DNA from 2 places in the Peribacillus sp. NPDC097198 genome. Region 2 is predicted to be linked to the other one. Evidence: riboswitches for the same ligand, from Rfam matches in the RefSeq annotation. Region 2 holds a riboswitch; the other holds the start of a gene.

Region 1 (6,529 bases), 270 kb from region 2:
TGGTTTGAGGAACATCATATTCTCAAACGGCCATTATATATGATCATACATGATGGAAAAACAGCTGGATGGATGAGTTTTCAATCTTTTTATGGTAGACCCGCATATGATTTTACCGCTGAAATTAGCATCTATATAGATGAGGAGTTCCGTGGGAAAGGAATTGGACAACTTTCAATCCAAAAGGCTATAGAGGCGAGTCCGAAGATAGGGATTAAGACACTTCTTGGATTTATTTTCGCACACAATGTACCAAGTATTAAGCTTTTTTCAAAATTCGGTTTTGAAAAATGGGCGCATTTACCGAAAATAGCAGAACTCGATGGAGTGGAACGCGATTTGGTCATTCTTGGTAAACGTGTCACTACATGACTTCCATTGCAAAAGGCGATTGCCTGGATTTGAATGGTCTGGGATGTACTGATTATTCGCGACAAACTCCCAGGAATTTTATATGTGTGACCGCATTCAATAAAGAATCCAACTCTTGACTTGCTTGAATGGTCATCCTGCTTGTCAAACCATAATTTTTTGCTAACATAATCATTTCTTTTCGTTTTTCTTCAATTTTTTCAACTGTTGTTATATGAGGAGGCTTCAATATAATCACTTCCTATTTTTCAATTATTTTACATTTTTATCATAACCAAAGCACTAGGCGAAATCAATCATTTTACATGTTTTAAATATGTTATTTCACTAGTGAAATGTGACAAAATACCCATTATATTTTTATATTTTGTACTTTTTATGTCAGTTCAAAGAGAAAAAGCATTCGCTTTTACACAGCAAATGCTTTTTCTCTTTGATTGTTCACTATAGGTTAACTAAGTCATGCACTCTGGAGGTGACTCATTACCTGATCTATCTATAACGATCTTATATTCATCTTCAAGAGCTTTTAATGGAGCATCATAGAGATGCTTTTCATCAGAGGTTTTGTATACACCATTTGATAATAGTTCTTCTATCAACAATGCTCTCCTCTGTTCTTTTTTCTCGAAAAACTCTGCCATATGAATGGCCCCTTTCCTTTTATTCATATTTTCCACATATAATGCCCCTAATCTTATAGGCTTTGCTAAAGCCAAAATATATATACCTGTTGTATGGGATTCTTAAACCCTATTTGACAAAAATAAAAACCCCTTCTAATCCAAGAAGAGGTCGACAGAGGTCCGTTCGTCTCTTCTTATCTTCCAAGCGATTGCTTGTTGGAAGAAGCACAGTTCCCCGATGGGTCTGTTGCCGAGGTTTCATAGGGCCAAGTCCCTCCACCTCTCTGGATAAGAATACAGAATATAAATGATTTTGACATGATTTTATCCCACTTGCAAGGATAAGTCAATTACATTCAAATAATTTTTAATTTTTATATTATTTTTCCGTGTGCCCTTTTAGCACAAGGTAAGACCATATCCCTATTTTGCTAATAACTATATTTCCCTCCAATTGACCGTGGGTTAGGTATGCTCCATTTACCATTGGGGATTTTATCCTACTACCCCTTTCACGCCACAAAATACTCATAAAATTCTATTGGATTCAAAGGTTGCATTTTCCTTTTTATCTGATATGATGACAATAATCACATACGAAATACCACTAGGGGAGTCTTCTATAAGACTGAGATGGAATGATGTTCCGGACCCTTTGAACCTGATCCGGGTGATGCCGGCGGAGGAAAGTGGATGATATCGTCGTCGTATATTTGACTTCATCCATCTGCCCCGTTCCGTTTTCAGGAACGGGGTTTTCGTTTAATTGAATAATAAACTGCTAGGGGAGCCATTAATAGGCTGAGAATCAAACCCTTTGTACCTGATCTGGTCATACCAGCGGAGGAAAGCAGGTTGAAAAAGGGATTCGTACATTCCTAGAACAGCCGCTTTCTATATGAAAGCGGCTGTTCTTCATTTTTGGACACTCCCCTCCTTTGTATGTGAATGAATTATAAGGGGGAAAAATCATGACGAAAACCCAAATGAAAACTTTCAGTGCTAGACTCCACGAACGTTCAAAAGAAATTTGGAAAAAGAATCATACTCATCCTTTCGTTCAAGCAATTGGAAACGGGACACTATCAGAAAAGAAATTCGCCTATTACTTAAAGCAGGACTATATCTATCTTATGGATTATGCCAAGCTTTTTGCCTTAGGGACCATCAAGGCCACTAACCTTGAGATCATGACCAAATTTGCGAGTATTTTAAATGAGACTCTACAGGTAGAAATGGATTTGCATAGGAGCTACTGCAAGGAGTTCGGAATTAGTTCTGAGGAATTGGAAAATACCGAACCCACTCCGATTACCCTTGCCTATACAGGTTATATGCTCAATGCTGCCCATCATGGAACTTTAGCCGACCTTATTGCCTGCTTACTTCCTTGTGCCTGGGATTACTATGAAATTGGCTCGATATTAAAAGAACAAAATGGTACAGCACTAGAAACAAATCGTTATATCGCTTGGATTCAATCGTATGCATCCCCCGAATTCGCAGATGCGCACAAATGGTTGGCCAAGCTGTTAGACGAACTGACGGAAGATATGCCTGAAAGGGAATTGAAAAGATTAGAGAAACACTTTTTAATGACCTCCCGATATGAATATTTATTTTGGGACATGGTTCACAACGAACAGGTTTGGCCGCTTTGAATGCTAGGTACTGGTAACTTGTTACGGAAAATGACGTTGACTAGCTTGTTCACGGCCATCACTACACTGACTAGCTCATTCGTTTACATCCCTGTTGGTTTTGCGAAGGTGTTTCCTATTCAACATGTAACCAACGTCATGACAGCCGTTATGTTGGGGCCGGGTTTTGCTGTGACACAGGCCTTTTTAGTATCCCTTCTCAGGAACATGACAGGTACAGGTTCCATTTTTGCATTTCCGGGCAGCATGGTTGGTGCCCTGCTGGCGGCCTTCCTCTACCAAAAAACAAGAAGGATGGGACACGCCTGCTTGGGAGAAATAGTGGGGACAGGCATTCTCGGATCCATCGCCTGTTATCCGATCGCGCTTTTATTATTGGGAAAAAAAGCGGCACTTTTTGGTTTTCTGCCAGCTTTTCTTCTTAGTTCTTTAACGGGCGCAATTATAGGCTTTCTTTTATTGAAAGTTCTCTTAAAAAATCATTATATGAAGGGGTTTTTTTATGAAAAGGGCACTAACGATCGCCGGATCTGACTCTGGGGGCGGAGCCGGCATCCAAGCTGATTTAAAAACATTTTCGGCCCATCGGGTTTATGGCATGTCTGTTATCACCGCCGTTACGGCGCAGAATACCTTGGAAGTTCGATCTGTACAGCCCATCGATCTCGCTGTGATTACCGACCAAATTGCGGCCGTTTTTGAAGACATTCGTGTCGACGTAGTAAAAATAGGGATGCTTGGATCAAAGGAGACGGTCGAAACCGTCGCCCATTCACTAAAATTATTTAAACCGGCTATCGTCGTCCTTGATCCTGTCATGATTTCCAAAAGTGGACACCATCTGTTAGATGAGAGGGCCGTTTCGTCGTTAAAAATCGATTTACTTCCACTTGCTACACTTGTCACACCGAATATACCGGAAGCAGAGGTCCTTACCGGATTCCCGATTCGGACGAAGCAGGACTTTTATAAGGCATGTACCGCTATTCTGGAACTGGGTCCGAAGGCTGTTTTACTGAAAGGAGGACATGCAGTAGGAAATCCAAATGACCTCTTTTATGATGGCAAGGAGTTCTCTTGGATCAAGGGTGAACGCATTCATACGAAAAATACGCATGGAACTGGCTGTACCCTTTCCTCTGCCATTGCATCTAATCTTGCTAATGGACTTCCTTTAGCGACGTCCATTGAACAAGCGAAAATCTATATTTCAGAAGCGATACGAAATAGCTTAGAACTCGGTAAGGGACACGGACCCGTTCACCATTTCCATCAATTTTATAAAAAGGAACGGAGTGATTTCACATGAATACATCCGTTGCAGACTTATTTGGCAGAGTGAGAAAGAAACAACCACTCGTCCACCAAATCACCAACTTTGTTACTGCAAATGATTGTGCCAATGCTACCCTGGCAATTGGTGGTTCTCCCGTTATGACTTCCAATCCAAAAGAAGTGGCGGACATGGTCAAACTGGCACAAGCACTGGTGATTAACTTAGGTACACTGGATGATGTTTCCTTGGAGGCGATGGCGATTGCCGGGAAAACAGCGAACGATTGCCATATACCCGTAATTTTAGATCCTGTGGGCGTCGGTTCCACCCCTTACCGAACAGAGAAAGCGATGGAACTGCTCGATTCAATGACTGTCCAGATTATTCGCGGCAATGCAAGTGAAGTCCATCGGCTAATGGGAGGCGATATCGTAACGCGAGGGGTCGATTCAGGACCGCTTTCCATGAGTAATGCAGAACTATCCCTACGTGCTGCTAGAAAACTGAAGAGTGTTGTCGTCGTGAGTGGAGCCAAGGATGCCGTTAGTGACTCTTCACGTACGTCCATCATCGATAATGGAAACCCTCTTTTAACAAAGGTGACCGGCACCGGCTGTATGTCGACGGCCTTGATTGGGGTCTTCTGCGGAATTACGGAGGATTACTATTCAGCTGCTATCGCAGGAATTTCAACCATGAGCATCTCTGGTGAGCTTGCTGCCAGAACCCTTGAAAAAAATGATGGCACAGGGACATACCGGACACGGATTATCGATGCCATCTCAGGAATGAATGATTCCATATGGAAATACGAGGTGAAAATGCATGAAGAAAGTGCCATTTGATTTGAGCCTTTATTTAGTCACGGAAGAATCATTAGCCGTCGAGGACATGACCACTATCATCACCGAGGCGGTATCAGGCGGAGTTACGGCCGTCCAACTTAGAGAAAAGCAGGCATCTTCCCTTACTTTTTATCAAAAAGCTTCTCTATTAAAAGGGGTCCTTGATGAACTTTCGATTCCGTTAATCATTAATGACCGCGTGGATATTGCGCTTGCTGTAGGAGCGGATGGAATTCATGTTGGGCAGGATGACCTTCCTCTTCCCATCATCAAGACCCTTGTTCCTGACAATATGATCATTGGAGTATCCGTCTCTACCTTGGAGGAGGCCCTTGAAGCTGAAAACAATGGCGCTGACTACATTGGTGTTGGCTCTGTATTCCCGACAAAAACGAAACAAGACGCAACTGCTTTGAAAAAAGGGGAACTGGAGAGAATTTGTCACAGTACCTCGATTCCTGCCGTTGCGATCGGTGGGATTACAGCGGATAATATCAACAGGCTTTCTAAAAGTGGAATTGCCGGTGCTGCGGTCGTCTCTGCCATTACACAGGCAAAAAATCCAATGGACGCGGCTACACTCCTTTCATACACTATAAAAAGATTCACTAATTAATAGAAGGAGGATGCTCATTTTGAGCCATCCTCCTTCCTTCATGAAAGAATGGTATTCTTCGTTTCCTTTCCAAATGCCACAGCAACAGCACCAATTAAAATCGCGATGGTAAAAATCGTGAAGATGGTCGATATCGGTGTATCTCCAGCCACCAGATACCCGACAAGCAACGGCCCCAAGATGCCCCCGACGCGTCCGACTCCAGCTGCTAACCCCGTCCCTGTTCCACGAATGACGGTAGGATACTGTTCAGGTGTATACGCATAAAGCGCCCCCCATGCACCTAAATTGAAAAACGATAGAAACATGCCGGATACGATTAAGAGTGATAAGCCTTCAGCGGAGCCAAAGAAAAATGCACTACCTGCCGTTCCTATTAAATATGTAATCAATACGAACTTACGCCCCATCTTCTCTATCAGCCACGCAGCAGAGAAATAACCAGGCAATTGGGCTAACGTCATGATCAATACATATTCGAAGCTTTGAATCATGCTGAATCCCTTCATGACCATGACACTTGGCAACCATAAAAACATGCCGTAATAGGAAAAGACCACACAAAACCAAAGAATCCATAATACAAGCGTCTGACGTGCGTGCCCTCTTTGCCAGACCATTTTCATATTATCCAGCACTGACAATCTCTGTTTCTTTTCAAGCTCCGTATACTTAGGAGAATCAGGTAATTTCAAGCGTAGATATAGTGCATATAACGCCGGAACTGCACTTAATAACAAAGCCACGCGCCATCCGTATACAGGAATGATGAAATAGGAGATGAGTGCCGCCAACAGCCAGCCGACCGCCCAGAAACTTTCAAGGAGTACCACAACACGTCCCCTTTTACTTGCCTCGACACTTTCAGAAACGAGCGTTGAAGCTACAGGTAGCTCTCCCCCGAGCCCCATCCCTATCAAGAAACGCAAAATTAGGAATAAACTAAGCGTACTGACAGCCGCAGACAGACCGCTCGCAATCGAAAATAATAATAAGGTTATGATAAAGACATTCTTTCTGCCAACCCGGTCTGCCATCGCTCCAAAGAGAATCGCCCCTACTGCCATCCCGATAGAATTGATACTTCCAATCCAGCCGACCTGTTGGCTCGTTAAATTCCAATCCTGTTTCAA
Region 2 (6,529 bases):
CTCCAAGTTTAAAAATTCTAATAGGTTTCAAAACAATATACGCGGGTAAATATACACCATAACCCAATTACATGAATTCAAAAGAACTTAACTTAGTTTTTCTATCTTATAAGTATTACGGCACAAACATTTAATTATATAAAAATTAAAGGAGTAAACAACCATGAACAAAGTAATTTCTGCTGATATTAAAACAAATACACGATTATCCATGCGTCAAATCATGAACTTATATCAAGTGACAAAAGAATTCAAAGGAAACATCTACTTTATCTGCAATCATAAAATGGTCGATGCCACAAAACTTTCTACATTTGTATCATTCGTTCTCATCCTACAAGAGTGTGTGGATATGAAAGTGATCCTAGAAGGACAAAATGTACATGCAATGCTGGAAAAGGTTCAGGCCATTTGTAAAGAAAATGATGAAAAATTAGGATTTCACTCCAACCAAACAGTTGGGATTTAATATACGATAAAAAAATTACATATAAATGAGGTGTATAGATATGAGAACCATTTTAATGATTATCGGGGCTATCGTCGTAATCGGTTTAGTTGTAAATTTCATCTTTTAATGAGGGAAAAAAGCTGTCAATCATGACAGCTTTTTTTCGTTTATTGGGAATATGGATATATCCCAATCATCACCAAGGAAAATCCCATGTTTTCCACTTACCAAGCCCCTCCTTGATTTCATTTCCCTTATCAATCCAATATTGCTTCCTTTCCGCTTCTTCTTCCTTTTTCTGCTGTTCTGCTATCAATGGTCCGATGTCTTCTGCATGAAATGATTCAGCCGTTTCGTTCTGTAAGGCCTGAGCCATGATTTTTTGAAAGATGAGTGTACTTCCTTGGCTGCTGTTAGTGGTTAAATAATGTTCTTTATCCGTTTTATCGTAGCCAGCCCATACAGCTCCTACTAAAGAAGGGGTGTATCCCACGAACCATTGATCCTTCACACCTGATATGCCTTCGATCGGGACCTGTGTGGATCCTGTCTTTCCTGCGATTTCATAGCCAGAGACCGCGGCATTTTTAGCCGTTCCATAGTTAACTGTCCCAAGAAGCATCGCATTCATCTTATCGACGACATCCTTCGAAGCCACCTTTGTCTTCTTTTCCTTCCAGGCTGCTATTTCTTTCCCATCCGTGTCTTCTATTTTTATAATGGCATGCGCTTCGTTTCGCTTTCCTTCATTTGCAAACGCCGCATAAGCTCCTGCCATTTGGAGTGGGGACACCCCTTTATCCATCCCGCCTAAGGCTATCGATAGATTTCGGTCATTTTTTTTGTCATAAGGAATCCCAAACCGTTTGAGCGCATCCAGCCCCTTGTCGATTCCAATTTCATTCAGGAGCCAAACGGTTGGCACATTCAAGGAATTCATCACGGCTTCATACATTGGGACCTCCCCTTTATAAGTGCCGCTCAAATTCGATGGTTCATAATTCCCGAACTTCATCTTCTCATCTTTTAAAGAGTCGGTCAGTTCATATCCTTCTTCAATTGCCGGTGTATAGACAGCGAGCGGTTTAATCGACGAACCAGGAGATCTTTTCAGTTGCGTCGCCCGATTATATCCCATGAATTGATGCTCGCCCCTCCCCCCAACAAGGGCCTTAATGCCGCCTGTTTTAGGATGAAGAAGGACAGTTCCACTTTGCACCAATATGTCATTGCTTGTCCCAGAAGGGAAATTGGCATCCTGGCTATAGACTGATTCGGCTGCCTGCTGCATCGATTGATCTAACGTGGTATATATTTTATAGCCCCTAGTGAGTAATTGCTGGAGCTCCAATCCATACATGGTGGAGGCTTCAGATAGGACATGGTCTATATAATAAGGATACTTCCCTTTTAAAGGATCTGTATCTTCACCTAACTGCAGCGATACTTCATCCTTTTTGGCAGAAGCCGCTTCCTCTTCGGTCAAATATCCGTGTTCGGTCATTCTAGACAGTACCAAATCCCGTCGTTTAACCGCCCCTTCTGGATTTTTGTACGGATCGAGCTTGGAAGGCAAGTTAATGACCCCAGCAAGCAAAGCCCCTTCGGCGACGGTTAACTCAGAAACATCTTTTGAAAAATATATGTTCGCTGCCTTTTTGAGTCCCCATGCTCCATGTCCAAAATAAACTTGATTCACATACATTTCCAAAATTTCATCCTTTGTATACGTACGTTCCAATTCTTGAGCGATGAAAAACTCTTCTATCTTTCTTTTCAAGGTCCGATCTGATTCAAGCATGGTGATTTTTACAAGTTGTTGGGTAAGTGTGCTCCCGCCTTCAACAACGCTTTTCGCCTTGACATTTTTCACCATCGCACGCATGATCGCTTGATAATCTATGCCATGATGTTCATAAAAACGGTGATCCTCAATGGATACGACCGCTTGAATGAGATGTTCCGGGATCTCCTCTATCGCGACGCCTTCCGATTTATTAGCCGTGACGGTACTGGCTAAGTTCCCATCCTCGTCATAAATCTTGGTCGGTTGCTGAAGTTGATCCTGGAGATTGCTTATATCCACAGTTTGTTTAAAATATATGAACAAACCGGCTCCCACTACGACAATGATTGATATAATTATAAGACCTATTTTCAATAACGCTCTCATTTGTACCCCCATTTTCCCAGATGCGACATGCTCCATTAAAAATATTTTGCCCTTTTTATGAAAGAAAACTCTTGCAATGGCTAAAAGGGAAAACAAATTCCACAACATTTTTCCCCTTATCCTTTTCCATACAAAGTGCCTACAATATTTCTCCCTTTCATGCCTAGTCTTTTCTTTTTCCATACCCTTTACCCACATTTATAAATCAATATACACCTGAAAAAGGCATGAAACCAATAAAAACGGGTATATAACCTATAATGACAAATTATGGGGAGAGATGATCTTAGATGAAACAATTAAAACGTATCGTCGCCGCTTATGATGGAAATGAAGAGAGCAACCGCGCAGTGGAATATGGAGCTTCATTAAAAAAGGCCTTTCCGGAAGCTGAATTGACCATTGTTCAAGTTCTGAATCCAAAAGGTGAAAGCCGCATCATCGAGAGTGCATCCGCTCCTGGGTTCGTACCGGCAGCAGGATTTTATGTCGACCCTTCACAAACGCATCCCGTAACAGAAGTAGAACAACAAAGTCAAATGCACATGAACGATACTCCCACCGTTCATGAAAACAATGTGAGGATGGCTGAAAGCAATATGATGAGATTGCTCAGTGAATGCCAGGTTAATGGAAATATCGAGATTTTAGAGGGAAATGCCACCGATAGCATATGTGACTATGCAAAGCGGGCGAATGCCGATTTAATCATCGTCGGCAACAGTGCAAAAAGCGGCCTGGAAAAGTTCTTCCTCGGAAGCACCAGCAGTTCCATAGCCAAGCAGGCACCTTGCTCGGTATTTATTGCAAAATAATGGAGAAAAGGGCCGGCTCATAATTGAGCCGGCCCTTTTTATAGGTCTGTCCTTAGATGACTTTCTTCAACAAGACATTCGAAGCAGCCGAATAAAGCACCATTACCACGATTGCTGATAAAATAAAACTAAACAGCATATATGTCCCATTGTAAATCAAGGAATAGAGGACGACTGGTTGCCCGTTTGGCGCATATTCCCCAAAGAAAACGATACCTGCTGTAAAATGGCAAAGAAACCTCAGGAAGCTCCCCACAAACATGCCACAAACCGCATATATATCCCCTCTTAACCGTTTTCCCCCTTTACGGTTATTCACAAATTTATTCATGAACAACCCGGATAATCCCACGGCGGTAAAAGCAAGAAAATATTCGATAAATCCTTGAAGCGGCGTTGCCAGAAATGCCAAACCAGTGGCAATCTGCAAAAGCCCCAATAGTAAACCGGTGGCCATTCCGCCCTTGATTCCCCAACGATAGGCCATTAAGAATATCGGCACCATGGCAATGGAAATCGATCCCCCCTGTGGCCATATCCTTGCAAAAACAAAACCGGAGACTATATCCAGCAGTAATGCCAATGCAGAAAAAATCGCGACCTCTGTCATGAATAATGTTTTATGTTTCATCATCTCTCACCCTTCTCCACGTGCAAAAGTGCCCATGAGTCCCGTGTCGCTTTTTTGGCATGCAAAAAAGCAACACCAGGGCGGTAATGGATGCCCAGTATTGCTATCCAAAACCACATCCCTACGCTAGTACTAACTAACAGGTTCATAGGGTCTGAACTCAACCGTTCACTCTCAGCCATCTTGGCTCCCCTTGTGGAAGTATTTAATTTTTGTTCCTCGGTTAGAATATACTACTAGTTTCTCTAATTGACAAGTAAATAACACGATTATATCCACGAGTATTTTTCCCTATTACTGGTTATATTTTTTCATCCAGCCAACTTCTTTACACGTCCTCAATACACATGCCATATGCCAAGTTAGATGGATAAAGACGACAATTTTTCTATAGACTCACTAGGGTTCAATTTGATATCTTTATAAAGGTTATTTTGCACGAGGGGGAAAAGACATGGATAAACATTCAATTTCTGCAGAAAAGGGCGCCTATATCAGTATAGCCGCATACATATTCTTGTCGGCCCTCAAATTAACGTTTGGTTACTTTGGAGACTCGAAAGGACTTTGGGCAGATGGTTTAAACAACACGACCGATATCATTGCCTCTGTCGCTGTATTAATAGGTTTAAAAATATCAAAGCGACCACCGGATAAAAATCATTCATACGGTCATCTGAGAGCTGAAACCGTAGCGTCTTTGGTTGCCGCCTTCATTATGATCACCGTCGGATTACAGGTCATATACAGCGCCATCGAATCATTCTTTTCGCAGGACGCGACAGTTGTACCGAATATGTTCACAGCTTATGTCGCTTTATTCTCCGCCATCTTCATGTACGGGGTTTATCGTTATAACTTGGCTTTAAGCAAAAAAATAAACAGCGCCTCCATCCATGCTGTCGCACAGGACAACCGTTCTGATGCTCTGGTCAGTATCGGTGCTTTCGTAGGTATTATCGGTACCACAATCGGCATAGACTGGTTGGATGCGGTTGCCGCTTTAGTGGTAGGCCTGATGATCTGCAAAACGGCTTGGGATATTTTCCACGACGCTTCACTTTCCTTGACCGACGGTTTCGATGAACAGCATCTCCAACAAATAGGTCAAACCATCCTGTTGACGGATGGGGTGAAAGACATGAGTGAAATTAAAGCACGGATGCATGGGAATGAAATTCTGGTTGAAACTACCGTGCATGTCAATCCGCTCTTGACCGTCATCCAAAGTCATGACATTACAGTGAAAGTTGAAGAAAACTTATTAAAGGAACATGACATCAAACATGTCATTGTCCATATCGAACCCTATACATTTCAAAAAAAAGGTACCCGTCAATAATGAACGGTGCCTTTTTTATATGTGTAAACCCCCTATTAATACAATGTTTACCTAATATAAACAAAGCCTTTCCCCTTTTACCGATCATTTACCGCATGAATGAGTATTTAAAGAACGCTTTTAATCTGTTATTATTAAAACCATATATTGCATTTTGGAATTATATTCTAATTCATTCATAATTAAGTAAGATAAATTCATTTTCCTACACATGGAGGGCAAAATGGTATTGAATCGAGAAATGACTCTTCACTTCCTATCTTCTCATAAAACTACTATCCTTACCGAATGGAAAGAGCGATTAAAGCATTTATCAGATGGCTATATAGAATATTTTGAAGAAGAAATAGAAAAAATTCTAAATTCACTGATGAAACAACTGAAAAATACAGATACTAACATAGATGATATGCTGAAGGATTTAGGGGAAAAGATTTCAGCCGGCCGGGTTAAACAGCATTTGAATATGGATATGTTCTTTTCCATAACCTCTACCGGAAGATCGATCATCATTGATCAATTTCTCGCTTACGAAGCCATCAAAGGAGAACTATCTGCGGTTATCCACCAAATAAATGCGTACTTCGATAAACTCATTTATTTCGCTTTATCCAGTTATACCGATTTAAAGACGAAGCAGGTTGCGGAGCAATATCAGCTGATCAATCCAAATCATAAAGACCGTTTGACCCTTTTAGGCCAGATGACATCAAGTTTTGTCCATGAGTTCCGGAATCCCCTTACTTCCATCATGGGTTTCATTCAATTATTACAAGCCGAACAGCCAGAGATTAAGTATCTGGACATCATTTCAAAGGAATTGGATCAGCTTAATTATCGGATTACACAATTTCTTAACCTTTCCAAGAGGGAAACGGATACTACACAAAATGAAATATTTCCAATCGCCCCCCTGGTAGATGAAGTGATTGAATTCCTATACCCTAGCATCTTGGAAGTAAATGCTACCGTCTCCTGTAATATCGAGGGCGATGCCCAGTTGGCCGGCTCCAAGGAGGAATTCAGGCAAGTATTACTCAATATCATATTGAATGCCCTGGATGTGGTTACGGAAACGCCAAATCCATCCATAGACATTTCCGGTTCGGTCGCATCA

What was found. A riboswitch is a leader RNA that binds a small molecule or an ion and turns the genes downstream of it on or off. The one in region 2 is predicted to bind thiamine pyrophosphate.
Region 1: it holds a riboswitch for thiamine pyrophosphate, as region 2 does, so the genes downstream of both, tenA (thiaminase II) here and thiT (energy-coupled thiamine transporter ThiT) in region 2, are expected to answer to the same signal.

What each region holds. Positions count from the first base shown of each region.
Region 1 is NZ_JBIWDO010000002.1:461,721-468,249, reverse strand. Features, by position in the region: gene ACIQXQ_RS05370 (GNAT family N-acetyltransferase) at 1-372, shown strand, start outside; gene ACIQXQ_RS05365 (aspartyl-phosphate phosphatase Spo0E family protein) at 425-601, opposite strand; gene ACIQXQ_RS05360 (Fur-regulated basic protein FbpA) at 828-1,091, opposite strand; SAM riboswitch class I at 1,190-1,293, opposite strand; TPP riboswitch at 1,598-1,703, shown strand; TPP riboswitch at 1,772-1,864, shown strand; gene tenA (thiaminase II) at 1,970-2,659, shown strand; gene thiW (energy coupling factor transporter S component ThiW) at 2,660-3,193, shown strand; gene thiD (bifunctional hydroxymethylpyrimidine kinase/phosphomethylpyrimidine kinase) at 3,162-3,968, shown strand; gene thiM (hydroxyethylthiazole kinase) at 3,965-4,780, shown strand; gene thiE (thiamine phosphate synthase) at 4,761-5,396, shown strand; gene ACIQXQ_RS05330 (MFS transporter) at 5,435-6,529, opposite strand, start outside.
Region 2 is NZ_JBIWDO010000002.1:193,692-200,220, reverse strand. Features, by position in the region: gene ACIQXQ_RS03985 (hypothetical protein) at 164-469, shown strand; gene ACIQXQ_RS03980 (transglycosylase domain-containing protein) at 648-2,624, opposite strand; gene ACIQXQ_RS03975 (universal stress protein) at 2,915-3,439, shown strand; gene thiT (energy-coupled thiamine transporter ThiT) at 3,492-4,073, opposite strand; TPP riboswitch at 4,172-4,274, opposite strand; gene ACIQXQ_RS03965 (cation diffusion facilitator family transporter) at 4,525-5,412, shown strand; gene ACIQXQ_RS03960 (histidine kinase N-terminal domain-containing protein) at 5,636-6,529, shown strand, end outside.